4 regions of the Sphaerimonospora cavernae genome follow, and region 3 is predicted to be linked to each of the others. Evidence: riboswitches for the same ligand, from Rfam matches in the RefSeq annotation. Region 3 holds a riboswitch; each other region holds the start of a gene.

What was found. A riboswitch is a leader RNA that binds a small molecule or an ion and turns the genes downstream of it on or off. The one in region 3 is predicted to bind S-adenosylmethionine.
Positions count from the first base shown of each region.
Region 1: linked by a shared signal. The riboswitch ahead of ACFHYQ_RS05615 (aminotransferase class V-fold PLP-dependent enzyme) and the one ahead of ACFHYQ_RS16070 (DUF3293 domain-containing protein) in region 3 are both predicted to bind S-adenosylmethionine.
Region 2: linked by a shared signal. The riboswitch ahead of thrC (threonine synthase) and the one ahead of ACFHYQ_RS16070 (DUF3293 domain-containing protein) in region 3 are both predicted to bind S-adenosylmethionine.
Region 4: linked by a shared signal. The riboswitch ahead of ACFHYQ_RS15310 (hypothetical protein) and the one ahead of ACFHYQ_RS16070 (DUF3293 domain-containing protein) in region 3 are both predicted to bind S-adenosylmethionine.

Region 1 is NZ_JBHMQT010000006.1:221,033-228,215, forward strand. It holds gene ACFHYQ_RS05595 (ABC transporter ATP-binding protein) at 1-877, opposite strand, end outside; gene ACFHYQ_RS05600 (ABC transporter permease) at 874-1,902, opposite strand; gene ACFHYQ_RS05605 (ABC transporter permease) at 1,895-2,848, opposite strand; gene ACFHYQ_RS05610 (pentapeptide repeat-containing protein) at 3,009-3,698, opposite strand; gene ACFHYQ_RS05615 (aminotransferase class V-fold PLP-dependent enzyme) at 3,765-5,105, opposite strand; SAM riboswitch class IV at 5,156-5,271, opposite strand; gene ACFHYQ_RS05620 (cytochrome P450) at 5,547-6,746, shown strand; gene ACFHYQ_RS05625 (SAM-dependent methyltransferase) at 6,736-7,183, opposite strand, start outside.
Region 2 is NZ_JBHMQT010000055.1:127,980-135,162, reverse strand. It holds gene ACFHYQ_RS24660 (MauE/DoxX family redox-associated membrane protein) at 1-8, shown strand, start outside; gene ACFHYQ_RS24655 (alpha,alpha-trehalose-phosphate synthase (UDP-forming)) at 215-1,645, opposite strand; gene ACFHYQ_RS24650 (RNA polymerase sigma factor) at 1,684-2,235, shown strand; SAM riboswitch class I at 2,406-2,547, shown strand; gene thrC (threonine synthase) at 2,562-3,836, shown strand; gene ACFHYQ_RS24640 (MoaD/ThiS family protein) at 3,881-4,156, shown strand; gene ACFHYQ_RS24635 (cold-shock protein) at 4,414-4,614, shown strand; gene groL (chaperonin GroEL) at 4,987-6,609, shown strand; gene ACFHYQ_RS24625 (DUF397 domain-containing protein) at 6,785-6,985, opposite strand; gene ACFHYQ_RS24620 (Scr1 family TA system antitoxin-like transcriptional regulator) at 6,976-7,183, opposite strand, start outside.
Region 3 is NZ_JBHMQT010000034.1:9,565-16,747, forward strand. It holds gene ACFHYQ_RS16065 (hypothetical protein) at 1-947, opposite strand, end outside; gene ACFHYQ_RS16070 (DUF3293 domain-containing protein) at 1,662-2,600, opposite strand; SAM riboswitch class IV at 2,648-2,756, opposite strand; SAM riboswitch class IV at 2,838-2,955, shown strand; gene ACFHYQ_RS16075 (DUF3293 domain-containing protein) at 3,000-3,449, shown strand; gene ACFHYQ_RS16080 (hypothetical protein) at 3,757-4,638, shown strand; gene ACFHYQ_RS16085 (hypothetical protein) at 4,789-5,010, opposite strand; gene ACFHYQ_RS16090 (restriction endonuclease) at 5,283-5,672, opposite strand; gene ACFHYQ_RS16095 (dihydrofolate reductase family protein) at 5,771-6,382, shown strand; gene ACFHYQ_RS16100 (hypothetical protein) at 6,537-6,884, opposite strand; gene ACFHYQ_RS16105 (hypothetical protein) at 6,881-7,183, opposite strand, start outside.
Region 4 is NZ_JBHMQT010000033.1:65,645-72,827, forward strand. It holds gene ACFHYQ_RS15295 (hypothetical protein) at 1-895, opposite strand, end outside; gene ACFHYQ_RS15300 (MFS transporter) at 1,275-2,579, opposite strand; gene ACFHYQ_RS15305 (SRPBCC family protein) at 2,807-3,256, shown strand; gene ACFHYQ_RS15310 (hypothetical protein) at 3,536-4,150, opposite strand; SAM riboswitch class IV at 4,199-4,317, opposite strand; gene ACFHYQ_RS15315 (barstar family protein) at 4,404-5,252, opposite strand; gene ACFHYQ_RS15320 (haloalkane dehalogenase) at 5,518-6,423, opposite strand; gene ACFHYQ_RS15325 (GntR family transcriptional regulator) at 6,606-7,010, shown strand; gene ACFHYQ_RS15330 (ABC transporter ATP-binding protein) at 7,007-7,183, shown strand, end outside.

The DNA.
Region 1 (7,183 bases), on a different contig from region 3:
CGGCGTGCGGTTCGTTCGACAGCCGCGGGATCGAGCCGATGAGCGCGTCGGTGTAGGGGTGGAGCGGATGCTCGAACACGGTGGCCGTGGCGGCGGTCTCGGCGATCCGTCCCGCGTACATCACCGCCACCCGGTCCGTGCGACCCGCGATCACGCCGAGGTCGTGGCTGATCAGAATCGTCGCCATTTCCAGGCGCTCCGCCAGCGTGCCCAGCAGGTCGAGGATCTGCTTCTGCACCGTGACGTCGAGCGCCGTCGTCGGTTCGTCCGCGATCAGCAGCTTCGGGGAGCAGGCCAGCGCCAGGGCGATCACCACTCGTTGGCGCATGCCGCCCGAGAGTTCGTGCGGGAACTGTCTCACCCGGCGGCGAGGCTCCGGGATGCCCACCTGTACGAGTAGCTCGATCGCGCGGTCGGTGGCCGCTCCGCGACGGAGCCCGAGGTGCAGACGGAGGGTTTCGGTGAGATGGGTGCCGATCCGCTTCGTCGGGTTCAACGACGTCATCGGGTCCTGGAACACCATGGCGACCTCGGGCCCCCAGAGCCGTCGGCGCTCGCCGGGAGCGAGCGCGTGGACGTCGCGGCCACCTATCCGCACCGTTCCCCGGACCTCGGTGGCCGGGCCGGCGGAGATCAACCCCATGATGGTGCGGCCCAGCACGGACTTGCCCGAACCGGACTCGCCGACGATCCCGATCGTCTCGCCCGCGGACAGTCGCAACGAGACACCGTCGACGGCGCGTACCGCGCCCCGCGGGGTGTGAAAGGTGGTGCGCAGGTCGTCCACTTCGAGAAGCGGCGTGGCGGTCGACCCCACGGTCACGGGCGGCTCCACGGTCACGGGCGGCTCCGGGGACATGGGCGGCTCCGGGGTCACGAGGCGGCGCTCCTGGGGTTCCAGCGCTTCTGCGCCTTCTCGCCGAGTACGTTGAACGCGAAGACGGTCAGGAACAGGAAGGCTCCGGGCACCAGCACCATGGACGGGTGCTTCTGGAGGACCCCGCCCTGCGCTTCGGCGATCATGTTCCCCCAGGTGGGCTCGGGCGGCCGGACGCCGAGGCCGAGGAAGCTCAGCGACGCCTCCGCGACGATGAGACCCGAGATGACCACGACCGCCATCGACAGCAGCGGCGGCAACACGTTCGGCACCAGTTCTCTGGCCATGATCCGTAGGCGACCGGCTCCCATGGCCTCCGCCGCGAACACGAACTCGCGTTGCCGGAAGGAAATGGTGTTGGCACGGGCGAGGCGGATCATGCTCGGCACGGTGAGCAGCGACAGGACCAGCACCATGTTCCGGATGCTGGGTTCCAGCAGGGTGGACAGCGCGATGAGCAGGATCAGCGGGGGTACGGCCAGAAGCGCGTTCGTGAGCACACCGATGACGCTTTCCACCCCCCGTCGGTAGTAGCCCGCGATCACTCCGATCGCGCCTCCGAGAACCGTGCCGATGGTGACCGCGAGCAGGGACACGGCCAGTGAGGTGCGGGCGCCGTACAGGCACCGGGCGAGCATGTCGAGACCGGCGCCGTTGGTGCCCAACGGATGGTCGTAGTAGCGCAACGGCTCCAGGTAGACCGGCTCCAGGAGCGTGGCGGCCACGTCCCGGTGCTCTTTCAGCGGAAGGGCCGGCGCCAGCACCGCGGCGACGATCAGTACGGACAGCCAGGCCAGGCAGACCCAGGGCAGGAGGTCCACCCGCTGCCGCCGTAGTCCCCAGACCAGCCGTGACACACCGGAGAAGGCAGTCACCACCCCCGCGAGCGCCAGGAGCACGCGGACGGCCACGATGAGCGGGGCGACAAGCCCGAGGGCGAGCAGGAATACGCCGACGGCCGTCAGCCCGGCCCCGAGGCTGATCAGCCGGCGCCGGGGGATCATGGTGGTGGTCTCCCTAGGCATGAACACGACGCGTCCTCGGGTCAAGGAATCCGTAGGCGAGGTCGATACCGATGTTGACGAGCACGTACGCCGCGGCGATGAGCAAGGTGGCCCCCTGCACCATGGGGAAGTCGCCCTGGTTGGCCGCGTTGACCACGAGTGACCCCATGCCCGGAAGGGCGAACAGGTTTTCGACGATGACGGTGCTGCCGATGAGGCTGCCGAAGCTCAGGCCGAGCAGCGTGAGCAACGAGAACGACGACGGCCGCAGTGCGTCGCCGACGAGGACACGCCACCGCGGCATGCCCCTCGCCCGCGCGGCGAGCACGAAGTCTTCGCGCAGGGTGACGACGAGGTCGCCGCGGAGGATGCGGGTGAACACCGCCGCCTCCGACAGCGCGATGACGACCGCCGGGAGCAGGGCGTGGTGCAGGTTGCCGGTGATGCTTTCCGAGATCCTGACCCACTGGCCTCGGGGGAACCACCCGAGGCCGTTGACCAGCACCATGATGAGCAGGAGACCGGACAGGAAGGACGGGACGGACAGGACGGCGAACGTCGAGGCGCCGATGGCCCGGTCGACGAGGCCGCCCTCGCGCGCCGCGGACCACATGGCCAGCGGGATGGCCAACGCCATCGCCAGCAGCAGTCCCAGGATCGCGAGTTCGGCGCTGACGGGAAGGGCCGCGAGCACCCGGTCGATCACGGCCGACCTCGGCGGCACTATGGAGTGACCCAGATCGCCGGTGAGCGCTCCTCCCAGCCAATCCAGGTAGCGGCTGAGGATCGGCTGGTCGAGGCCGAGTTCGGTACGGAGCGCGGCGTAGTCCTCCGGTGGGTGCCCCTCGCCGAGGATGGCGACGGCGGGATCGCCGGGGATCAGAGAGACGAGGAGGAAGACTCCGAAGCTGACCAGGGCGAGCACGACGACCAGCTCGCCCAAGCGGAGCAGAAGCTTGCGAGTCACCGGGCTCCTTGGGGTGTTCGCTGTGGATGCCTCAGATGTGCGGCCGGTTGAACGCGCAGGCTAGGGCCCGTGAGCGGCGTCACATGCCCGTTGTCCCGCTCATCGGGATCAACGGGCGGTGTCCCCTCCAGAGACGTGAGAACGGTGGGCGCGCCGCTTCTCAGTCGTCGCTCACGGTGACGCCCAGGAGGTGGGCGAACGCCGGGGCGAGCTCCATCAGTTGGAGGCCGCTGATGGTCGCGCCGCGCATGGCGTCGTACCCGTCCGCGATGCCCAGCGCGGTGGCGCCGCGCAGATCGACCTCGGTCATCCGCGCCTTGTCGAACCGCACCCTTTCCAGGCTGGAGCCGGGGAAGGTGACGCCGTTCAGCGTGGCACCGGCGAAGTCCACGTCGCGCAGCGTGCAGTCCACGAACGACACCTCACGCAACGCCGCGACGCGGAGGTTGACCGAGTCGAGTTTGCACCGGTGGAACACCACGCCACGCATCCGGCAGTCCGGCATCGCCGTACCGGCGAGCACGCTCGCGATGATCTCGGCGTCCGCCAAGGAGGTCTCGGTGAGGTCGCCGCCCACCCACCGCACGGTGTTCAGCCACACGTCGCTGAACCGGGCGCGCCGGTAGCGCCCGCCGGTGAACGTCACCGACGTGAACGCCGACTCCATGAAACGGGCGTCGCGGGCGTCCTCCTCCTCGAACTCCTGCCCGTCGAACAGGACCGTGTCGTAGTCACCACTCTGGGTCAGCCGACCGCTGAACGGCTCGAGGTACCTCGCGTACGGCAGCGCGGCCAGTTCACGAGGCTCCGGGTAGGCGTGTTCACGGTGCTGTCCACGGGGCTTCGGCATCGCTCCAACCTATAAGGGGCGGCCGACAACTCATCGTCGGGCGGTGTTCGCCGGAGCAGGGCCGGCTCAGCGAGCGGCGATCTCCCGTAGGGCCTCGATGAGGCGGTCGACGTGCTCCGCTGTGGAGCCGATGCCGATCGACGCCCGGATCGCCCCGGTCGCGCCGTCTGCGCATCCGCCGTCCGCACCGCCTTTCCCGGCGGTATCGCCCGAGGCCGAGAGGAGATGCCGGACGAACGGGTGGGCGCAGAACTTGCCGTCCCTGACGCCGATGCCGTGCTCGGCCGCCAGCGTCTCCGCGACCTCGCGGGCGTCCCGGCCGGTCACGGTGAACGACACGATGCCGACACGCGGGTGGTCGGGGCCCCACAGCGACAGCTCACGTACGCCCTCGATCGTGGCGAGTCCGGCGCGCAGGCGGGCGAGCAGCCGCTTCTCCTCCCGGATGAGCCGCTTCCAGCCGGTGGCGTTCAGCGCGTCGCAGGCGGCGGCCAGCGCGACCGCGCCCAGCACGTTTGGGGTGCCCGCCTCGTGCCTGGCCTCGGGGTCGTCGCTCCACTCGAGAACCTCGGGGGCGTCGCCGACGGTGCGCACCGCGCCCCCGCCCCGCAGGTACGGCTCGGCCCGCGCGAGCCAGTCCGGCCGGCCGATCAGCGCCCCGGCCCCGAACGGGGCGTAGAGCTTGTGCCCGGAGAACGCGACGTAGTCGAGGTCGAGCGCGGTCAGGTTGAGCCGCCGGTGCGGGACGAGCTGGGCGGCGTCGACGGCGATGCGGGCGCCGTACCGGTGGGCGATGTGGGCCAGGCCCGCGATGGGCCACAGTTCGCCGGTGACGTTGGAGGCGGCGGTGACGACCAGCAGCGCCGGACCCTCGATCGACGCGAGCGCCTCGTCGGCCGCCCGGACCGCCTCGCCGGGAAACGCCGGCGGCGCGAGCCGTACGGCACGCGACCAGGGCAGCAGGGAGGCGTGGTGCTCGGAGTCGAACACCACGACCGTGGTGCCCTCGGGCAGGCAGCGGGCCAGCAGGTTCATCGCGTCGGTCGTGTTGCGCGTGAAGATCAGCGCGTCGTCGGGCCGGGCGCCGACGAAGGCCCGCACGCTGTGCCTGGCCTGCTCGTACCGCGCCGTCGTGAGCTGCGAGGCGTACCCGGCCCCCCGGTGGACGCTCGAGTAGGCCGGGAGCGCGGCGGCGACGGCGGCGCTCACCGGCTCGAGACAGGGCGCGCTGGCCGCGTAGTCCAGATTGGCGTACGGCACGAGCCTGCCGCCCTTGACGGGCACCCGCAGGTCGGCGCCCAGCACGGCCGGGATCTCACGGGAGCCGGCGGAAACGGAGACGGCGGCGCAATCACCGGCAGTGTGGTCACCGGCAGTGGGGGTGAGGATGCTGAGAACAGCGGACAACGCCAGGCCTCCTTGGAGTCGAGGACCCCGACCACGGCGTCGTACGGCGGAGCCCGCGCTTGTCCGGCACACCTCGTGCCGAACCCGGTCCTCACCCGGGGCACCCCGCCGCGGACGCGAGGGTTGCCGGCCAGCGAGCCGGGGCTTGGCGCTGACACTCATGACCTGATCCGCACTATAACCCACCGTCACCTATCGCCACCAAGCCCCCCTCCTCCCCCCCAGCCCAGCCCACCCCCCACCCCCCCCGCCGTGATCTTGCGAATACTCGCAGGGTGGGCCTCCGACCTGGCCGTCTTCACTGCGTGATCTTGTAGAAGCTCGCAGGGATGACCTCCCACCTGCGCTTTCGTTCTTCGTGATCTTGCGCGTGAGAGAGACGTGGATACGTTGATGGTCCAGGGATAGGAGGTGCCCGGTTGGATGCGTATGGTGTGCATTGTGAAGTTTGATCCCTGGAATCCCGAGTTCATCGCTCACCCGTACGACGCCTATCGTCACCTGCGCGAGAACGACCCCGTCGGCTTCTTCGAGCCGACCGGACAGTGGCTGATCGCCCGCCATGCCGACGTGAACGCACTGCTGCGCGACCGGCGGCTGGGCCGGTCCTATCTCCACATGGCCACCCATGAGGAGTTCGGCAGGCAGCCCGAGCCGGAGTTCCAGGAGCCGTTCTGGCGGGTCATCCGCGCCGGGATGCTGGATGTCGAGCCGCCGGTCCACACCCGGCTGCGCCGCCTGGTGTCCAAGGCCTTCACCCCTCGGATGGTCGAGTCGCTCCGCCCCCGCGTACGGAAGATCGCGATGGAGTTGACCGAGGGACTGGTCGAGCGAGGCGGCGGCGACCTGCTGGCCGAGGTGGCCGAACCGCTGCCGGTGACCGTGATCGCCGAGATGCTCGGTGTGCCGGAGGCCGACCGGCACCTGCTGCGGCCGTGGTCGGCGGACATCTGCGGGATGTACGAGCTCAGCCCCTCGCTGGAGGCACAGCACACGGCGGTGCGGGCGGCCCAGGAGTTCGCCGAATACCTGCGTGACCTCGCCCGGATACGCCGGGACCGGCCGGGCGACGACATGATCTCCGCGCTGGCCCAGGTCGTGGACGACGGGGACCGGCTCACCGAGGACGAGCTGGTCGGCACCTGTGTGCTGCTGCTCAACGCCGGGCACGAGGCGACGGTCAACGCGACCGGCAGCGGGTGGTGGGCGCTGTTCCGTAACCCGGGTGAACTGGAGCGCCTGCGTGCCGACCCCGGTCTGATGCCGACCGCCGTCGAGGAGTTGCTGCGCTGGGACACCCCGGCGCAGATGTTCGAGCGGTGGGTGCTGGAGGACATCGAGGTCGGCGGGGTGACGATCCCTCGCGGGGTCGAGGTGGCGCTGCTGTTCGGCTCGGCCAACCGGGACCCGGAGGTCTTCGCCGACCCCGATCGCCTCGACATCGGCCGGGTCGACAATCCGCACATCTCGTTCGGAGCCGGCATTCACTTCTGTCTCGGCGCGCCGCTCGCGCGGATCGAGATGGCGGAGTCGTTCGGTGCCCTCCTGCGGCTGGCTCCCGGGCTGGCGCTCGCCGAGGAGCCCGCCTGGAAGCCCAACTACATCATCCGTGGTCTGGAGTCGCTCAAGGTCACCGTTTGATCTGGCTCAGCCAGCCGAAGCGGCCGAGGCCCGTGCGGTCGATCAGCTCGGCCTCCTCGGCCGCCCGGCCGAGCGCCCGTACGTAGCCGAGCGGATCGGCGGAGGCGAGCTCGATCGGCGGTCGGGCACCGGTGACCCCGAGATCGCGCAGCGCGGCCCGCTGGGTGGTCAGCGTCGTGGCAGTGGCGCCGGCCCGCTCACCCGCCGCCGCGCACGCGTCCAGCGCGACGTGCGCGGTGATGTCGCACGACCCGTCCGGTACGGCCGGCACCACCGAGCCGTCCCGGTAGGCCGTGATGCTGCCGAGGGGGGGACGGGCGCCGGCGTGGTGGGCGTAGTCGACGGCGACGGCCGTACCGCGCCCGAGCCGTACGATCACCGAGGCCCAGGCCTCGTCGCGTGGGCGGCCGATCTCCGCACGCAGCCCGTCGACATCG
Region 2 (7,183 bases), on a different contig from region 3:
TCCGCTGACGTGGAGCCGATGAGGTGGAGCCTCCCGCTTCCCGGCATCCGGCCGGACGGTACCCGCGTTCGTCGCCGTCACGTCCCGCCGCGGTCCCGTTCGACGCGGGCCAGGAACGGCAATTGAATTGAGCTTGGTTGAGAGACTGGGACCGGCGTGGGCGCCGGTGTCGGCACCCAGAGCCGGCCACGGTGTAGCCGCGATCCGCGAATCTTCAGCAGTGATCCAGAGCGGCGAGCTGATCGTCGAACCAGCGCCTCGGGGGGAACGCGGTCGCCGCCTCCCGTAGCCGGGCGCAGCGCCCGGCCCGATCCTCCTCGGGCAGCAGCAGCGCCTCGTGCAGTGCGGCCGCCGTACCGGAGACGTCGTAGGGGTTGACCAGCAGCGCGTCGGCGCCGAGCTCCGCCGCGGCGCCCGCCTCGCGGGAGAGCACGAGCGCGCACCGCCTGGACAGGATCGGTCCCTCCTTGGCGACCAGGTTCATGCCGTCCCTGATGGGGTTGACCAGCAGGACGTCGGCCAGCCGGTAGGCGGCCAATGATCGCGGATAGTCGTCGTGGACGTTGAGGATCAGCGGATCCCAGTCCTCGGTGGCGAACTCGTCGTCGATCTCCTTGGCGCACCGCTGCACGGCCGCCGTGTACTCGCGGTATTCAGGCAGGTCGTGCCGGGACGGGTAGGCGAAGGCCAGATGCACGACCTTGCCGTGCCACTCCGGATGCCCGGCCAGGAACTCCCGGTAGGCGGTGAGGCCGCGCACGATGTTCTTGGACAGCTCTGTCCGGTCGATGCGGACGATCAGCTTGCGGTCGCCGACCACGTCCTTGATCGCGGCGATGTGCGACTCGACGTCGGGCTCGGCGGCACGTGCCCGCAGCGCCTCGCCGTTCACGCCGAGCGGATGCACGCCGATGCGGACGGTCCGGCCGCCGAAGCTGACCGTACGGCTCTCGCGATCGACCCTGGCGCCGAGGAAGACGGCGCAGCAGTCCATGAACGCCTCGGCCCAGCGGGCGGTGAGGAAGCCGGCGTGGTCGGAGCCGAGGATCCCCGACAGCACCTCGACGGCGACGTCGTCGGGTAGCAGCGAGAAGTACTCCGGCGGCGCCCACGGCGTGTGGGAGAAGTGGGCGATCCGCAGGTCGGGCCGCTCGACGCGGAGCATCGCCGGGGCCAGCGTCAGGTGGTAGTCCTGCACCATCACGCGGGATCCGGGCCCGGCCTCCTCGGCGAGCGCGAGCGCGAAAGCGCCGTTGTACTCCCGGTAGGACTCCCACTCGCGGCGGAAGCGTATGCCGAACTGCGGCGTGAACGGCGTGTTGTAGAGCAGGTGGTTGACGAACCACAGGGTCGAGTTGGCCACGGCGTTGTAGGCCCGATGGAAGACCGCCGGCGGGATGTCGAGCATCCGGACCGGCCCGGCGTCGAACGCGCGGTCGAGTCGCCCGCCGGGCGCGAGTCGTACGGCACCGCGGTCGCCGTCGGACAGCGCGGCGCAGACCCACAGCAGGTCACCGTCCCTGGCCACCTCCGACAGCCCGGAGACCAGACCGCCACCGCCCCGGCGCATGGTGAGCGTGCCGTCGTCCGACATGGAGAACGACACCGGCCCCCGGTTGGAAGCGATCAGAACCTGGCTGCTCATGAATCAATAGGATGTCAAAAGGAGGGGCGGAAACGGCAATGGCAATGGACGAGACAACTGAGGATCTGGCCAGGGCGGCCGCCGGAGGCGATCATCGATCACTCGGCGAACTGCTCCGCCGGATCGAGCCCGACGTGCTGCGGCACTGCGAGCGACTTCTACCCTATCGTCAGGACGCCGAGGAGGCGTGCCAGGACACGCTGCTCGCCGTGGCGCGCAACATCGGCAGGTTCGAGGGCCGGGCCAAGTTCAGCACCTGGCTGCACATCGTGACCGTCAACTGCACGCGGACCACCTACCGCTCGCTGAAGCGGCGCGCGGCCGAGCAGGCGGAGGAACTACCCGAGCAGCGCCCCGATCCTCGGCGGGTCAGCGTCATCGCCGGATCGCGGCTCGATCTGCTCGACGCCATGGAGTCGCTGGAGGCGGACAAGCCCGATCTCGCTCAGGCGCTGGTGCTGCGCGACATCTGCCAACTCGATTACCTGGAGATCGCCGAGCAGCTCGGCATCCCGCTCGGCACCGCCAAATCGCGGATCCACCAGGCCCGCAAGTACGTGCAGTCGGCACTCGGCGACGCCTACGGGTGACCTGCTTGATACCGGGCTCGCGTACGGATGGTGGGACGATTTGTCTCGTCTATTGAGAAGCGGGACCGGATTCCGGGAACGCCGGGGTACAGTGCTTACGGACGTTCCCCCATGCCATTCGACGACTCGGGACACGACCTGGGACAACTGAACGTCCACACAACTGAACATGCTCATCCAGAGGGGTGGAGGGACCGGCCCTGCGAAGCCCCGGCAACCCTCCCGTGACCGAACTCGTGACCACGAGGCCCGGCCGGGACAGGGTGCCAATTCCGGGCTCGCGGTCAAGGTGGTCGCGAGCGAAGATGAGGGAAGGGCCTCGCTTCATGGCGCACACCAATGCCCCCGGTTCCAGCACCACGACCAGTTCTGAGTTCGGCCCCGCCACGGGTCTGTCCTGTCGCGAATGCGGCACCGTCTACGATTTGGGGCCGATCTTCGCCTGTGCCGAGTGTTTCGGGCCGCTCGAGGTGACGTACGACTTCGGCGATGTCCGCCGCGAGGACATCGAGTCGGGACCGACGAACATCTGGCGCTACCGGGCGCTTCTGCCGGTTCCCGCGGACGTGGCGGCCAAGCCCAATCTCCAACCCGGGTGGACCAAGCTGGTCAAGGCGGACAGGCTCGCGGCCGAGCTGGGGCTACGCTCGCTGCACATCAAGGATGACTCGGGCAACCCCACCCACTCCTTCAAGGATCGGGTCGTGGCGATCGCCCTCGAGGCGGCCAGAACCTTCGGTTTCCACACGCTCTCCTGCTCCTCCACCGGCAACCTGGCGGGCGCCGTCGGCGCCGCCGCCGCCCGTGCCGGCCTCGACTCCTGCGTGTTCATCCCCGCCGACCTCGAGGCGGCCAAGGTCACGATGGCCTCGGCGTACGGCGGCCGCCTCGTCGGCATCCAGGGCACCTATGACGAGGTCAACCGCTTCTGCTCCGAGCTGATCGGCGACGAGCTCGGCGAGAAGTGGGGCTTCGTCAACGTCAACCTCCGGCCTTACTACGCGGAGGGGTCCAAGACGCTCGCGTACGAGATCGCGGAGCAGCTCGGCTGGCGGTTGCCCGACCAGATCGTCATCCCGGTGGCCTCCGGTTCGCAGCTCACCAAGGTGGACAAGGGCTTCCGTGAGCTGATCAGGCTCGGCCTGGTGGAGGACCGTCCGTACCGGATCTTCGGCGCCCAGGCGGAGGGTTGCTCACCGGTCTCAAGGGCGTACAAGGCGGGGCACGACGTGGTGCAGCCGGTCAGGCCGGACACGATCGCCAAGTCGCTGGCGATCGGCAACCCGGCGGACGGGCCGTACGTGCTGGACATCGCGCGGCGCACGGGCGGTGCGGTGGAGGACGTCGACGACCACGAGGTGGTCGAGGCCATCCGTCTGCTGGCGCGGACCGAGGGCGTTTTCGCCGAGACCGCCGGCGGTGTGACGGTCGGCGTGCTGCGCAAGCTGGCGCGCGAAGGCAGGCTCGACCCGGACGCCGAGACCGTCGTACTCAACACGGGCGACGGGTTGAAGACGCTCGATGCGATCGCCGAGCAGGCCCGTCCGGCGGCCGTCATCCGGCCGTCTCTCGACGCGTTCCGTACGGCTTTCGCCAACTGACCGCGTTTCCCTGAGCCCACTTCCAATCACGAAAGCGAGTGAAAATGAGCGTTTCTGTACGGATTCCGACGATTCTGCGCACATACACGAATGGGGTCGCGGAGGTGTCCGGAGAAGGTGCGACGCTTCGCGAGGTCCTGCAGAAGCTGGATGCGGACTACCCGGGCATCGGAGGTCGAATCTTGGACGAAACGGGCAAAATACGGCGTTTTGTCAATGTCTATGTCGGGGAAGAGGATGTCCGATTTGCCGAGGGGTTGGACACCTCCACGCCGGACGGCGCGCAGATCTCGGTGATCCCGGCAGTCGCGGGCGGCTGAGCCTCTCCGCACCTAGAGGGCGCCTGACCTGGGCATTTGTCATCGCCCAAGTCGGGCGCTACCTGTCAAATGGTGCAATTATCAACTATCGCCCACTAAAGTGAATATTCCCTGATCCTGCGTTGAGCGAACACCTCGTAGTAGTTTGCGGATTTACTCTGTTGTCCGATGCCTTGACACGGGTATCGTCGAGGACGATCGACGAAAACCGGGGGCTTCTTGGGTGTGGTCCCCCGCCCAGCAAGAGGAGTCGGAAAGTGGCGCAGGGCACCGTCAAATGGTTTAACGCGGACAAGGGCTACGGCTTCATCGCGGTAGACGGTGGTAAGGACGTGTTCGTTCATTACTCGGCGATCCTGATGGACGGCTACAAGTCGCTTGAGCAGGGGCAGCGGGTGGAGTTCGACATCACGCAGGGACAGAAGGGTCCGCAGGCGGAGGCCGTCCGGGCCGTCTGATCTTGGGTGTGTTCGGCACGTCATGTCCTGCCCCGCGTGGGACGGCGTTGCCGAACACGCCCTTGTCGCTCGACCATCGCGAGGCCCGGTTCGCTCCTGGCGAAGCCGGGCCTTCGTCGTTTCTCGATGCTGTGTCAGGGGCGTGTCAGCGGAGTCTTCGCTGGTCAGCGCGTTGGACACGCCCTGGGTCAGGATGGCCTGCGCTTGCACTCGCAGGGGTAGAGTGCTAAATACATGGTTGGCACTCTGAGGTCGAGAGTGACAACAACAGGATCGAGACGATGGGGTCCCCGAAGGGAGAGCGGGCCCATGCCGTCGCGGGCGTCGGCTCGGTCCAGTGGAAGCCACCCTGCTACTGGGAGGTCTAGCCTGATGGCAGCCAAGATGATCGCGTTTGACGAGGACGCCCGGCGCGGTCTCGAGCGCGGTATGAACCAGCTCGCCGACGCCGTGAAGGTGACCCTCGGCCCCAAGGGCCGCAACGTCGTGCTGGAGAAGAAGTGGGGAGCCCCCACGATCACCAACGATGGTGTCTCGATCGCCAAGGAGATCGAGCTCGAGGACCCGTGGGAGAAGATCGGCGCCGAGCTGGTCAAGGAAGTCGCCAAGAAGACCGACGACGTCGCCGGTGACGGCACGACCACCGCCACCGTACTCGCCCAGGCGCTGGTACGTGAGGGGCTGCGCAACGTAGCCGCGGGCGCCAACCCGATGGCCCTGAAGAAGGGCATCGAGGCCGCCGTCGAGCGCGTCAGTGAGGAGCTGTCCAAGCTCGCCAAGGACGTGGAGACCAAGGAGCAGATCGCCTCCACCGCCTCCATCTCCGCCGCCGACCCCGAGATCGGCTCGCTCATCGCCGAGGCGATGGACAAGGTCGGCAAGGAAGGCGTCATCACCGTCGAGGAGAGCAACACCTTCGGCCTGGAGCTGGAGCTCACCGAGGGCATGCGCTTCGACAAGGGCTACGTCTCCGGCTACTTCGTCACGGACCCTGAGCGCATGGAGGCGGTCTTCGAGGACGCCTACATCCTCATCGTCAACTCCAAGATCTCTGCGAACAAGGACCTGCTCCCGCTGCTCGACAAGGTCGTCCAGTCGGGCAAGCCGCTGGTCATCATCGCCGAGGACGTCGAGGGCGAGGCCCTGGCGACCCTGGTCGTCAACAAGATCCGCGGCCTGTTCAAGTCCGTCGCGGTCAAGGCTCCGGGCTTCGGTGACCGCCGCAAGGCCATGCTGGGCGACATCGCCATCCTCGCCGGTGGTCAGGTCATCTCCGAGGAGGTCGGTCTCAAGCTCGAGAACGCGACCCTCGACCTGCTCGGCCGGGCCCGCAAGGTCGTCATCACCAAGGACGAGACCACCATCGTCGACGGTGCCGGCGACCCCGAGCAGATCTCCGGCCGGGTGAACGAGATCCGCGCCGAGATCGAGCGGACCGACTCCGACTACGACCGTGAGAAGCTCCAGGAGCGTCTCGCCAAGCTGGCCGGCGGCGTCGCCGTCATCAAGGCTGGCGCGGCCACCGAGGTCGAGCTGAAGGAGCGCAAGCACCGCATCGAGGACGCCGTCCGCAACGCGAAGGCCGCCGTCGAGGAGGGCATCGTCCCCGGTGGTGGCGTGGCCCTGCTGCAGGCGGGCGCCAAGGCCTTCGACAAGCTGGAGCTCGGCGGCGACGAGGCGACCGGTGCGGCGATCGTCCGCAAGGCGCTTGAGGAGCCGCTGAAGCAGATCGCCGTCAACGCCGGCCTCGAGGGCGGCGTCGTGGTGGAGAAGGTCCGCAACCTTCCCGCCGGCGAGGGCCTCAACGCGGCCAGCGGCGAGTACGTGAACATGTTCGAGTCGGGCATCCTCGACCCGGCCAAGGTGACGCGCTCCGCGCTGCAGAACGCGGCGTCCATCGCGGCGCTGTTCCTCACCACCGAGGCCGTCATCGCCGAGAAGCCCGAGAAGGAGAAGGCCCCCGCCATGCCCGGCGGCGGCGAGATGGACTTCTAAGTCCGCTCTCTCCTGACGAGCCACGAGAAGGGGCGGTTCCCGGTCTTCCGGGAGCCGCCCCTTCTCTCGTTCTCCGCCCCGGGTCCGCTGGGCGGCTTGGCCTCGGCTTGGCCACTAAAAGTCAGCGCCCGATCGATGAGGGGATCGGGCGCTGTTGCTCGCTTCGTGGCGGGCGTTACTGGTCGAACTGCCCGTCTTTGATGCCGTTGATGAAGGCTCGCCACTCTCCGGGCGTGAAGAGGAGCTTGGGGCCGTCAGGGTTCTTGCTGTCGCGGACCGCGACCACCCCCGGCAGGTTCGCGGCCACCTCGACACACTGACCGCCGTTCGAGCCGGAGCGCGAGGACTTCCGCCACTGTGCGCCGGTCAGATCCATTGCGCCATCACTTCCTTGATCATATTGAGCGATACGTGTTCAGGATAGGCCCACGAGCGGATGGATTCGTACCTGTTCCAGATAGAGGACACCAGCTCAGGGGTAGCGGAGACAAGCCCCTCGGCGGCCGAATCCGCGTGGATGGCGGAGGGTTCACCGCCGGATAGCTCGGCGATCATAAACGCACCGATCAGTCCC
Region 3 (7,183 bases):
GCAGCGATGACGAAGCCTGCCGCCATCACGATCCACCCACTCCCGCGCATCGCGATGCCAGCAATCTCACAGATCAGGAGCAGGTACGGCCACTTCCGCGGTTTCTTCCTCGCTTCGATGATCTCCGCGAGGAAACTCCTCTCGGCGACGAGTACGACTGCTGACCCCTCGTCTCCGGTCTCCGGAGCCTCGGCGGGATGCTCCTCATCCGCATGCGGCGGCTGCTCCAACCGAGGAGACGGCGTGGGTTCAGCACGTTGATCCTGCAGCGCGGGGATGAGGCGGGCGGATTGGGGCTTTTGCAATTCAGGGCGTATTGGAGCTGATGTCTCCTTCTTGGGAGCCGTGGGGGCGGGCACAGAGGGGACAGGCGGCGAGGCAACCTGGTCTGCGACGGCAGGGGGGAAGGGGAGGTCGCTCCGTCCGGGCGGACTCGCCGGTGAAGCGTCGGCCTGTTGGTAGCGCAGCCACTCCTGCGCGCAATGGTCCTGCTCGCGGAGGCGGGCTGCCTCACGCGCCTGCTCACGACCTCTTCGAGCGGTCAGCGTATGCAGCACCACGGCGGAGTGTGCCGAGGAAGTGAGTTGCTCGATCTGGGCCCGTACGTAAGGGACGTCGGCTTCACGGACGGTGCCGAAGGGGATCTCTGCGCCCTCGTGCGTCAGCAACGTCAGGCGGTTCTTCGACGACCACTTCTCGCTGAAGGAGAACGAGCGCACCTGCGGCCACCACGCCTGCACCTTGGGACTCTCGGCGGGTTGGGAGAGAAAGATCCCCACAAGCCGCATGTTGGTGAGGACGATAAGGTCGATGAGCGGCTTCATCTGGTTCGTCTTGCCGATGAACAGAATCTGCTCGCCATCTTCATGGAGAAGATAGTGAGCCCCGTCGTCGACGACCTTGACGGCAGTGCGCTCGCGTAACGCCGAGCCCAACTGTGGGATCAAAACGTATTGCTCCCCTCGGCCACGAGCCTCCTGCCGGTCAACCAGCAGGGGCCGTTGCAGTCCAGGATGTCGATGTCGTCAAGTGAGCGGGCGATGTCATCCACCGCGATCGAGTCTTCAGTCGGTACCTCGGAGGACAGAAAGGTTGGCACGACTTGGGTGAGGTGTGTTAGTGCATGCTGAGCTGGCCAATCCGCCCACCGACTCCTTTCCCTGTACCACAACACGCTGCCGATCAGAATACGGCTCGTTCCACTTCTGATACAGGTGATGTCTCGCCAGGTACTGCGGCTGCAGCCAAAGGCGGTTCTGGTGCCGAGACGGCATGTGCGTTCTGTCGGGTCAACGCCCTGTTCCCAGCGCTTAGCGCCAGCGGCCGTTGAGATCGCCACGGACTGGGGGCGCTACCCCGAGCTGTATCTGGACCCTCGGGACCGCCGAGTCCGCCGGGGGGCTGGGGAGCCGACCGTGCGGACGGCGTCACCCGGCCTGTCCGCCCTGGCCTACATGATCGGGTCTCTGCCCCAGGTGGTGGGCGGCATGTTTCTGCTCGGCCCCACCGGCCTGTCAACGGCGTTACCACCACCGTCCTGCACAGGTCACCGGCCCCGTCGTTCACGCCCAGCAGATCCTTACAGTTTGCCCCACCTGAGGTGTAAGAGGTAGGGATCACACTTTATGTGGCTTCTGTGAATCAAGTCCACAGCCTTTTTGTTACGGTCCAGTGACGGTCGTCCGGCGTGCGAGGCCGTACCGGCTGGGAACGCTGGGCCGGATGGATACGACGCGGGCGGCCGCGCCGGCGATTCCGCCGGCGCGGGCGCCCTGGCAGGTGTCGCAGCCGAGAGCCGTGTAGAGGCAGGTGCGCCGGTCGTTCCAGTCCGTGCCGACAGCCCTCGACCTGCTGATCCACGGCCCTCCCGGGTTACGGCAGACCTCGTCCCGGGCCTCGCCGGTCATCACGCAGGGCCGCTGCGGCAGCCGGGTGACGACGACCGGGTCGCCGTCGGCGAGGGGTTCCCGGGTGTGGGTGCCGATCGGGGTCAGCAACCCCGCCGTCCAGCGCAGGACGGCCGGCTGGCCGAAGCCGCGGGCGATCTCCAGGACGAGGCTCTCCTCGGCTCCCACCACGACCACCGACTGCTCGGCCCAGGCGAACTCGGGATGGTGGCATGCGGCGTCGGTCTGCAGGTGCAGGCCGCGCTCACGCAGGTCGTCGAGCAGTCGCTTGTGCGCGTCCAGATTGTGGGTCAGGCGTCCCGGCAGGCCGCCCGGGTTCCAGCCCGTCAGCACGTGGGCGACCTCGTCCAGGGGATGCGGAATCTCGTCGGTGTCCGGCCTGCCGACCGCGGGGCCTACTCGCAGGATGTGGTCGTCCAGCGTGAGGCGGAGCACGGCGCCGGTCCAGGCGGCGGTGATGTCGGGCTGCTCGGCCGGGCGTTCGGCGACGAACAGATCGGCCAGGTCGCGCTCGGAGGCGCCGGGCCGGTGCACGTGCCACCGGACCTTGCAGTGCGGGCACTGGGCGTAGTACACGCCGGGGAACGCTTCGATGACAGGCTCGCGCGGCCCCAGATTCATGGCGTTGTAGAAGACGCCGCAGCCGGGGCAGTGGGTGCGGCGCAGGGCGTAGGAGTCGTTCGGGACGGGCATGACGCACCTCCGGGGCCTGGGACCCCGGTAGCCTGACCGGCCCCGGTGATCCGCCGTTCTCCGCGCGCCTCGCGCGAAGCGGGTCGTCACCCGGGGCACCCGCAGCGGGCGGGATGCCGTCCAGCGAGCCGGGGCTTGACGCTGGAACTCATGACCCAGGGCCGGACATTAGCGACGTAAGCCGTTTATGGTCAATACCTGGACAGAAACCGGCCGGCTGTGCCAGCATCTGGCCCGGGTCACGAAGCCGACCACGCCCCTGGATCAGAGTCGGCTGGCAACCTCGCCTCACCGCGCAAGGTGCCCTCCAGGGAAGACCTGGCCGCTGTCGGCCTGGCAGGGGCAAGTGCGGATCTCCCTGCCCTCGGGTAAGGGGGTCCCGGAACATCAAGGACCCTCATGACCTCGTCCTGGGACCTCTACTGCACGGCGGTCGTCCGCTTCCAGCTGGATGCCGCCGTTGTGGAACTGACCCCGGCCGCGCCGGGGACGTGCGCCGGCGTCCTGCCGCCGGCCGCAACGGTCCATGTGATCACCGCGTTCAACCCAGGCGGCCGTACGGTTCCCCGGGACGTCAACGCCCACGCCCAGGCGGCGCTGGTCGCCGAGATCGATGCCCTCGGCCTGCGGTGGTGGCCCGCCGCCGGAGGGGATTTCGTCGCGGGGCATATCGAGGACAGCGTGGCCGTCGCCGGTCTGGACGACCGTGCGGCCCGCGCGCTCGGCCGCCGCTACGGCCAGGACGCCGTTTTCACCTGGACCCCCGGTGCCTGGCGCCTGCTGTCGTGCCGGGACATCCGTACGGCAACGTTCGGCTGGGTCGCTCGTACGCACTCGGTCGCGGCCTGACCCGCGTTTTCCTCGGAAAGGTGCTTAATGGAAGTTTTGGACGCCTCCTGGGAGGAACTGCGGGATGCGGCCGCACGGTGTTCCCGTGCGACCGCCCTCCGGTACGACGAGGTCCTGCGAGACGGGTGCGGCGTCGCCTTCTATCGCGTGCTGATGGCGGACCCGGAGCACCGCGTACACATCGAGGCCCGTACGTACGGCGGTCCCGGAGCCGAGTTCACCGGCGCCTGCCCGCCTATACACGCGCAGCGTCGCGCACGAGACGCTCGTCCTGCTGCAGACGGGCTTCCGGCTCGGGCCGGAGGGGATGGTGGGGCAGGATCCCGAGGTCCTTCTGAGCACCTCCGCGAGCACCTCCGACAATCCGGTCGGCCGTGCGTCCGCGCTGGCCAGGGCCGTGGAGCTCCTGGCCGCCCGCGACCCGGGAGACCCTCGTCTCCCAAAGGCGTACCTCACCCTGGCCCACCTGTACGGCACGCTCGGCGAGGGTGAACGGTCGGCGGAGGCCGCGCGGGCGGCCGTGCGCTCCCTCCGGGGTCTTACGGGGACGGACGAGGAGAGCGCCATCGAGGTGCTGTTCCGGGCGGCCGAACTGGCGGCCGGTCACGAGCGGTGGGAGGAGGTGCGCGAGCTCGCCACGGATGCGCTGGCGCGGATCCGGCCGCTGCAGGACGGCCTGAGCGACGAGGAGTTCACCGACGCGCCGTTCGCGGAGGAGCGCATCCGGCTCGCCTGCTGGGCGTCCCGTTCCCTGCACGACCGCCCGGAGGAGTCCCTGGCGCTGTTCCACGAGGCGGTCCGGATGTACGGCAGGCATCTGTCGGCCTTCGATTTCGTCGACAGTGCTCTGGTCGGCGAGATCCTCGGCTGCCGGCGGGAAGACCCGCTCAGGCCGGAGGGCGAACCGCACGGCACGCTGGTCATCCACGAGCTCGGCGGGGTGCTCTTCATCGAGGAGCAGGCCGAGATGGAGCAGCGTGAGGCGTACATCCTCGCTGTCGAGCAGGCCCGCACGTACGGGCAGGCCAGGGCCGCGGGAGCACCCGTGGACGACTTCGACCTCTACGAGAGCTACTACCTGGACCGAAGGCCGTCTGGCACAACGACAACCCGATCGACGCACGGAAACCGTTCGAGGTGCGGGCGCCGCAGGGGGGGTTGCGCGACCGACAGCTCTCTGTTGGGGTAGGTCAAGGTCTTCAAACTGTGTCAGGGGAAGGTCGACGCGAACAACCACATCCAGTGGGGCGTCTGCTGGCCACCCGTGTGGCCGGGAGGGCGCTGACGGGCTCACCCCGCAGAGGGGACGCCGACAGCGGCGGTCGGTGCCGGGGGCAGATCACGCCCCGGCGCTGCCGCCGCTGAGGTTGGCTTGGATGTCGCCCTGCTTCTGTTCCACCACGCTTTTGATCAGGGTGGCCAGGCCCAGTGCGACCCCGGCGATGATGGCCGTGATGATCACCCATTCCACGGCTGAGGCTCCACGTGTCGGCGCCGTCTGGGCGCGGTAGACCCGAACGGACAGGCAGGCGCGCAGGTAGATGATCCAGGGGTGGTTCACGGGGCCTCAACATCTTCCATGGGGGCGGACGAGGGTTCGCGCAGGGGCGCAGAGCTGGAGTAGCTCTCAGGGTAACGTAATATTACTGTGTGGAATCGACCATGTGCGCATTGTGATTGATGGGGTTGTGAAGATGTTGGTGAACGAGCCGAGAACCTGGAACCCCAGGCCACGCTCCCTCGGCGTACGTCGTCCGCTGTTCGCGCGCCATTCAGGGGCGGCGGTTGAGGAGTACTGGTCGAATGTTCCGCCGAGGGTGAGGTCACTCTGGGCTAGGTGATACCACCAGGACGGGGTGAGGACTGAAAACCGTGGCGTACGCGGGAGGGTAAGGCGAGGACGGAGGAGCCCGCCAGCCATGCGGCGAGTTGAGCACGGTCGATCAAGATCAGGTCCGTGCTCGCCGCGGACTGTCTGGCGGGGCTGGTGAAGCCAGCCGTGGTGACCAGGACGCCGCGGTGGCCGGGGTAGGCGTGCAGGGCGCCGAGAAGGTTGCGTATCTCGGGGGAGCCGACCGATTTCGCCCACCGCTTGCACTGGACGACGAACCGCTCTCCGATGGCTGCGACGGCGACGATGTCGACGCCTCCGTCGCCGCTCCCCCCGATCCGCTGCATCGTGGTGTCGGATCGTTGACGGCCGGCGTCCGGAAAGTTCTTCAAGAAAATTCCGGGAGGGGGTGTCGGATCGGGGTGGTGGTGTTCGTAGCAGGCGTGAGGCCGTACACAAGGGGCGGCGCCACGGCGGAGGAACCGCGATCATGAAGCTGACGACCATGACTCAGGTCACCATCGATGGAGTGATGCAGGGAAACGGCGCCGCGTCGGATGACCGCAGGAACGGATTCGAGCGCGGTGGATGGGCACGGGGGAAGGGCGACGACGAGACCAGGACGTTCATCACGCAGACCTACCAGCGCGCAGAGGCGTTCCTGTTCGGCCGGCGCACCTACGAGTTGTTCGCCGGCTCCTGGGGGTCAATCGACCAGATGCGCGCACATCCCATCGGCGTGGTCTTGAACGAGGCCCCCAAGTACGTTGCCTCGACCACGCTCACCGCGCCGCGTTGGGAGGACACGACTGTTCTCCGCGGTGACCTTGTGGCGGCCATCAGTGAGCTGAAGGCCAAGCCCGGGGGTGAGCTGCAGGTGCACGGCAGTGGCATCCTGACCCGGTGGCTGCTGGAGAACGATCTGGTCGACGAGATGACTCTGATCGTGATCCCGGTGATCCTCGGTCAGGGCGCGAGACTGTTCCCGGAGACCGGCCCGGATCTTGCGCTCGGCCTGGTCGAGTCGCGGGTCGACGCCAAGGGCGTGACGATCCAGGTCTTCCGGCCGGCCGGGCGTCCTCAGTATGCGCCAACGGCGTGAAGTCCCTGACCGCCGAACCACGCTGTCGTGACACCACAGGAGATGATCTTCAGATGCGGTATCTGGTTTCCTTGATCGATGACAAGAGCAATCCCGGCAGCACGGACAGGCGGCCTGCCATCAGCGCGTTCAACGAACGACTGATCGCCGAGGGCTACTGGGTTTTCGCGGGCGGACTCGCGGACACCGACGCGGCCACCGTCGTCGACAACCGGGGCGAGCAGGCGGTGTTCAGCGAGAGAAACACGCCGATCAGTTGGGCGGAGTCGTACCTGTCGCTGAAGAGCTTGGTCGAGGGCGGGTGAGCGCGGCGGGCCTGGCGGGCGAGCAGGCGGCCGTCGAGAGCCCGGTAGAGGGCCACGTCGGCTCCCTCGTCGAGCCACGCGTCGAAGGCCTGGCCGTTGCCGCTTTCGCCGTCGGGGGCGATCTCCGCCGTTGGAAAGAGCCTTCTGGCCTCGGTGATGTCCATGGTGATCGACCCTTCGCCGTCCGGATCCGTCATTCCTCGATCACGCCCTCGTCCGGGCGGTCCAGGTAGCCCCAGGCGCTCACGCGGCGGTCGAACTCCTGCCTGTCGCAGCGGGCGATGAGGACCTCGCCGCCCTCGTCCCAGGCGGCCCAGGCGATGTGCAGGTTGTCGCGGATGTTGCCCGAGCCGGTCCACCAATGGCTGTCGTTGATGGGGGAGCCGCCGTCGAAGCCGTAGGAGTCCTCGGTGTAGTGGTGGGCGGGCATGGGCAAGGGAGGGAACTCCCGGTGCGGGTCCATCGGGACGAGGATCCATCGATCGTCCACCTCGGC
Region 4 (7,183 bases), on a different contig from region 3:
CGGTGATCAGGCGCAGCGCGGCCAGGTCGTCGAGAGGCTCGTCGATGCTGCAGGTGCCAAACGATCGGAACATCCGGCGGGCCGCCGCCACATCGTCGTCGCCGAGGGCGCGGATCCGGTCGGCCACCGCGACGGCATCCCGCTCGGCGAGCACCTCTGCCACCTCGTCCGCCGCCACACCGTCCAGGGCCGCGCTCGTGGCGAGCAGCACGTTGAGGAACCCGTGGTGCTCGAAACCCGTGCCGGGTGCGGTGTGCCGTACGGCATGGTGCAGCCCGGCGGTGCACTTGAACGGCAGGCCCCGGTCCGCGCAGGCGACGATCGCCCCGGCCAGCTCGGCCTCGGACGGGAACGCCTGCGGCTGAAGGCCGCCGGTACGGAACTTCGCGAGGAACGCCGTGCCCGCGAGCACGTCCAGCACGGGAAGGGACGCCTCGCCCCGCGGGACCTCGACGAACCCGGCCGCGCCCCTGTCGGGATCGCTTGTCCGGCCGCCGCTCGCCCGGCCGCCGCTCGTCCAGTTCCGCAGCGCGGTCACGGCCGCCGCCGCGTCGGCCGGATCCGCCACGCCCGAGACCTCCAGCGCCACCGCGTTCGGCAGCGGGCCGAGCCCCTCGCTCAGCCCCTCGCCCAACCGCTCGATCGCCGCCGGTCCGCCCGTCACCACGACGCTGATCGCCACGTCCGCCGGGAGCTCGGCCAGCCGGGTGTCCGCGCAGATGAACGGGCCGACGAAACGGGCGTACCACGACGCGCGGTGGCGGCGATGCGCCGGTACGGCGTCGGCCATGGGCGCGTTACCGGGCGGGAAGAGCGCGGCGTCGTCGAACAGCGAGGCGAACAGTTCCTCGCCACGGGCCTCGCCACCGGAGAACGTCACCTCGTCGCTGTCCACGATCGCATGCTAGTGGACCTTTACCCCGCTGATCAGCACGAACTCGCCGGGGCCAGGCCGTACCGGGCAATGTGCCCAGACCGTCCAGCACCAAATCAATCTACGCCAGACAATCTGCACAACCACCCCCCATACCTTGGCCGTGATCTTGCAGTTTCTCGCAGACCTACCCCGTGAGCAGCACCAACAGGGTCAGTGATCTTGCACTTCTCGCCATGCAAGATCACCGAAGTCGTCTGCGCACGTCAGGAGGCCTACGTGCGAGAAACTGCGAGATCACCAAATTGAGCTGCGCAGGTCACGATGCTTGTTTGCGAGAATTCGCAAGATCACGGCCAAGGGGTGGGGGGCGGGGGTCCGTGTTCAGCGCAGTCCGTGTTCAGCGCGGCGAGCCGATGTCCCGGCGGTCCCCCTCGTCGAGCGGATCCTCAGGCGCCGTGTCGGCGGTGTCGGCGGTGTCGGCGCCCCGGCCGCGAAGGGCTGCGACGCCGGCCATCACGGCGGGCACCAGGATGATCGCCGCGGCGATGTTGACCGCGTGGAAACCGCCGAATGCGAGGATCGGCCCGGCCAGCGCGGCCGCCGCGGCCCCCGCGTAGCTCATGCCCGCGTCGGTGACGCCCTGCAGGGGCACCCGGACCCGGGCCGGCGAGGCGCTCGTCAGCAGCGCGGAAGCGGAGATCACCGACGCCGACCAGCCCGCCCCGAGGACGGTCAGCGCCACCGCGGTGAGAGCCCCGCCCGCCGGGGTGGCCGCGGCCAGGAAACCGAGCACGAGGGCCACCGAGAGCATCGCGATGCCGCCGAACGCGACCCGGACCACGCCGAGCCGGTCGGCCAGCCAGCCGAAGACCGGGCTGAACGCGTACATCCCCAAAATGTGCAGGCTGATGACGATGCCGACCACCTGCAGCGTCATCCCGTGGTGCTGCAGGTGCAGCGGGGTCATCACCATCACCGTGATCATCACGGCGTGTGCCGCCGCGATGAGCACCATCGCGAACCGTGCCGTCGGATGCGCCGCCGCCCAGCGCAGCGCCGCCATCGCACCCACCGTCGGCTCCGTCCCGGCGGACCCCGCCGGGACGGCCGCCGCCGCCTCCCGGGGCCGTACGGCAGGCCGGAACAGCAGCGCCACCACCGCCGCCGCCAACACGAAGGACAGGACCGAGAACAGGTAGGGGCCGGACAGAACGGGCAGCCCGAGCCGTACGCCGAGCCTGTCCCCCACCTCGCTGAGGTTGGGGCCGGCCACCGACCCGATGGTGGTCGCCCAGATCACCGTCGACATCGCCCTGGCCTGGGTGGCGGGCGGGACGTCGTCGGCCGCCGCGTACCGGGTCTGCAGGTTCACCGCCTGCGCGACGCCGAAGAAGGCCAGCGCGGCCAGCAGGACGACGATGTTGGAGATCATAGCGGCGGCGATGATCAGAGCGCCGCCGATGGCGGCGAGCGCATAGCCCAGGGTGAGCGACCAGCGCCGCCCGTACCGGGACGCGATCGCGGCCAGCGGCACCGCGGCGACCGCCGCGCCGAGCACGTTCGCGGCCGAGCCCAGCCCCGCCATCGTGGTGCCGCCGACCGCTTCGATGAGCAGCGCACCGACCGCGACCCCGGCGGCGACTCCGACTCCACCGAGCAGGTTGGCGGCAACAAGGACCCCGATTCTGCCTAAACCACCCACTGGGCCACCTTTCGTTTGCCTGTCGCCATCATCCGGCATTCAGGTAGGAGTCCGGCACAGGTTTTCCGGCCGCGGCGACCGGATCAACAGGGCGTAGTAGGCGTCGACCGCAGGCTGACCAGGGTGATCGGGACCGTGGGGAGGCCTCCTCACTTCCGTAGATCGTTTCTTTGTAGGATGCGGGAGACGACGCTCGTCACGCCCAACTGACCCGGGGGTCGACCGTTATGCGATTCGAGACCGGCATCGACATCGACGCGTCTCCGGAGCGGATCTGGCGGGTCATGACGGACGTGGCCAGGTGGCCCGAGTTCCTGCCCACGGTGACCGAGCTCGAGTTTCTCGGCAACGGTCAAGGGGACGGTCCACTGGGCCTCGGCAGCCGTGTCCGGATCAAACAACCGGGGCTTCCCGTGATGGTCTGGCAGGTGACCGAGTTCACGGAGGGCGACTCCTTCGCCTGGCAGGCGACCAGCGGAGGCGTGACCACGGTCGCGGGGCACCCGATCACACCTCGACCGGGCGGCGGATCGCTCCTCCTCACGATCGACCAGTCCGGCCTGCCGGCGCCGCTGGTGGGCCTGCTCACCGGCGGGCGGACCCGCCGGTACATCCGCACGGAGGCCAAGAGCATGAAACTCCGCTGCGAACTCGACCGCGACTCCGGCTCGCGATAGTCCGGCCGATGACATGGGTGAATCTTCGGGGGGCATGAGAGGCGTCTGGCTCGCGGCCGCACTCGCCGGGCTCGCCGCCTGCGGGACGGCGTCCGCGGCGTCCGCTCCCCCGACGCGTTACCAGGCCGACGGATTCGTGCTCGCCGACGCGCGACACGGCCCACAGCTCTGCGCCGGCGTCGCCTTCTCCATGCCGCCCCAGTGCGCCGGGCCCGACATCGTCGGGTGGGACTGGAACACGGTCGAGCACGACGCCCAGGGTGGCGTGCGCTGGGGCGACTACCACGTGGTCGGCACCTGGGACGGCGAACGGCTCACGCTCACCGAGCCGCCTCGCCCCGCGAAACGCCCCGATGCCCCACCTGATCGGTCTGGCTTCACCCCGTCACCGTGCCCGGAGCCCATCGGGGGGTGGCGCCCGGTGGACCCGGCGAAGGCCGCGCCGGCGGCAGCGACACAGTTCCACACGGTCATGGTCTTCACGGCCCGGTTCGCCGCCCCTACGGCGGTGCTGACGAGGGGGAATCCCTCCGCCCTGCCGGGGGCGCTGATCATGACCTTGCCGGACGCCTGCGCGGCCACCCCCGCCGCTCGCAGTGCCGTTCCGATATCCCGGACGGGTGTCAGGCGGCGGAGCCGCACCGCCTCGTCCTGCTGTCCGGCGGCCCGCATCCATGCCGCCAGGCAGGTCCGGACCAGCCAGTCCTGCGCGAGGCGGACGCGGTCCCCGTCCCTGCCGTCATCGGCCGTTCCCGCGAGGTGGGGAAGCACCGGGCGGAGTCGCAGGCAAAGCTCGTCGGGGAAGGCGGCGTCGATCACCTGCACGGCTGAACTCAGGACCGGCGAGATGTCGTGGACCGCGGCGTCGCGGAAGAAGTCGCGTTCGTAGGTCATGAAGGTCCTCTGGCTGTCAGGGGACCCCCTTACCGGGAGAGGCAGGGAGATCCGCGCTTGCCACTGCCGATGCCGGCAGCGGCCAGGTCTTCCCTGGAGGGCACCTTGCGCGGTGAGGCGAGGTTGCCAGCCGACGATCGTCCAGGGGCGCGATCGGCTTCGTGACCCAGCACCGATCCTGGCACGCCCACCGTCTCCTCGTCCACCTCAAACTCTCCGTGTATTTGATTCACTCTCACTACCGACAAAACGTTCATCGCAGTTCAACCTCGGCCCCGCGGTCGGTGAAGATGCCGAGCAGGTCTTGCAAGGTGATCGCCGGGCCCCAGGATCGCTGGTCGTAGGCCGGGCGGTCATAGCCCGGCACGAGGTGCCGACGGGCCACGTCGGCGTCGCGCCAGATGAGCCGGAACGGCGGCGCAGCCCCCCACTGACCGCGCAGGCAGTCATCAAGCGCGGAAAGGTTCCAGCCGAAGTAGCCGCCGGGGCCGTTGATGGCCTCACCCAGAGCGCAGTAAAAGCCCTCGATGTCGGTGACGAACCGGCCGTCGAGGTGGTAGGTGCCTCCGGCGGGCCGGTCAGGCTGCCCGTCGGGGTGGTGGCACAGGGCCGCGCCGGACCATTGGTGCCGCAGCGCCCGGTCGTAGCCGGCCCACAGGTTGGGCCGGATCGGTCGGCCTATGTGCCACAGTTCCCAGATCGCGCGGGCACCGCTGGGCAGGGGCTCATAGAGCCCGTCGTCGAGGATGAGGTCGATCAGGCCCGTGCCGAGGCGGGAGGGGCCTGCTCCGGTTACGGTGGCCGACACCATCTTGGCCATGGCCACCGTGCGCCCGCTGCGGTCGACGGCGTGAATCACTGCCCGCAGGTGGCGCCGCCGGGCCGATCGCCGCTCCAGCAGGGCCTGCAGCGGCGGCTCGGGCCGACAGCCGATCAGGGTGAACTGCTCCGGGACCGGGGGCGGCGCGGGCTCGACGAACAAGCCGTCGATCTCGGCGCACAGCGCCAGGGGGACGTCGGAGTCGTCCACGCCGCTGCTGCCGTCATCGATCAGCAACCACCGCAGCGGCACATCCTGCCCCCAGGTCCATGCCTGATCCATCCGGCCTCCGGTTCGAGATGATGCCGTCACCCGGCCGCGACTCTACTGCCGTTCACTGAGTATCAGTGTTTCTCAGTGTTTCTCAGTGATTTCGCCCGTTTCCTGGCGAAGGTCCCCGCCTCCCAATCTCGGGTCTGACTACGTGGTCGTCACACCCCGTCGCCCAGGACAAGAGAACGTTGGGGGCGATAGCAGTCAGGGCCGCACCGCACCGGTCTTCCTGTCTCTGGCGATCTCGAACTCGGCCGGTTGGTGACGTACGGCCCTACTGCTGGGACCATGCGCGGACGAAGGCCGCGACGACCTCGCCCAGCTCGTGTCCGGCGTCCTCCTGCAGGAAATGACCGGCGTTCGCGATGACGGGGTGATCGAGGCCGGCCGCGCCGGGGATCGTCTTCTTCAGGATCGGCGCCATGCCACCGGTGATCGGGTCCCGGTCGGAGAATGCCACCAGGAATGGCAGGTCGAGCGTGGCGAGGACCGCCCAGGCGGCCCGGTTGGCCGGCGCGGCGGGATCATCGGGCGTGGTGGGCACCAGGTTCGGCATCGCCCGCGGCCCGGCCTTGTACTCCTCGGCCGGGAACGGCGCGTCATAAGCGCGCAGGACGGTGTCCGGCAGCGTGGTGACGCACCCGGACCGAACGAGCCGGGCGACGTCGAGCACGGGCGCGTTCCGTACGGTCTCCCGGAACCGGTGCCACACCTGCGGCATCGGGATGTCACCGGTCGGCAACCCCGTGTTGGCCGCGACGACCCGGGCGAAGCGGTCCGGATGCTCGGCGACGAGCCGCAGCCCGATCAGGCCACCCCAGTCCTGCCCCACCAGTGTCACGTCCCGCAGGCCGAGCGCGTCGAAGGCGAGCGACCTGACCCACTCCACGTGCCGGGCGTAGGTGTGATCCTCCACCCTCGACGGCTTGTCCGACCGGCCGAAACCGATCAGATCCGGGGCGATGGCCCGGCAGCCCGCCTCGGCGAGCACCGCCATGACGTGGCGGTAGAGGAACGACCAGCTCGGCTCGCCGTGCAGGAGCAGCACGACGGGTCCGTCGGCCGGGCCGGCCTCGACGTACGCCATCCGCACGTCACCGGCCACCTCGGCATAGCGGGGTTCATAGGGGAAGCCGGGCAGATCGGTGAAGCGCTCCTCGGGAGTACGTAGGACGTCCATGGGCCCACCTTCCGGAACGTGCGCGCCGGCGGCCACGCGTTCCGATCCTAGATTCACCCACCGCGGAGCTCCACGCCATCGCTGCCCCGCGGAGTCGGCGAGTGTGATGTAGCAAGATCACCGGGTGGTCTGCTCCTTGACCGGCTTCTTCCATTTACCTAAAGTACTAGCATCGTAGATAAATGGAGGAAGTGGTGATCGAGTTCCACCTGGACGGCAGGTCCGGCGTCTCGCCGTACCTGCAACTCGTCCAGCAGGTGCGGCACGCGCTGCGGCTGGGCCTGCTGCGTGAGGGCGACCGGCTTCCGACGGTCAAGGAGGTGGTGGCCCAGCTGGCGATCAACCCCAACACCGTCCTCAAGGCGTACCGGGAACTCGAACACGCCGATCTCGTCGCCGCCCGCCCGGGTGTCGGGACGTTCGTCACCCGGACGCTGACCGACGCCACGCTCGCCGCGCACGGACCGCTGCGGCAGGACCTGCGGCGCTGGCTGGACAGGGCCCGCCGGGCCGGCCTCGACGACGAAAGCATCGAGGCCCTGTTCATGACCACCTTTCGGACCACCGCCAGAGAGGACATAGCGTGACCGCCGTCTTGCGGGCCCGGCACCTGGGCAAGAAGTACCGGCGGGGCTGGGCGCTGACCGGCTGTGCGCTGGACATCCCGGCCGGGCACGTGACCGGCCTGGTCGGGCCCAACGGCGCGGGGAAGTCGACGCTGCTGAACCTGGCCGCCGGGATGCTGGCACCGACGACGGGC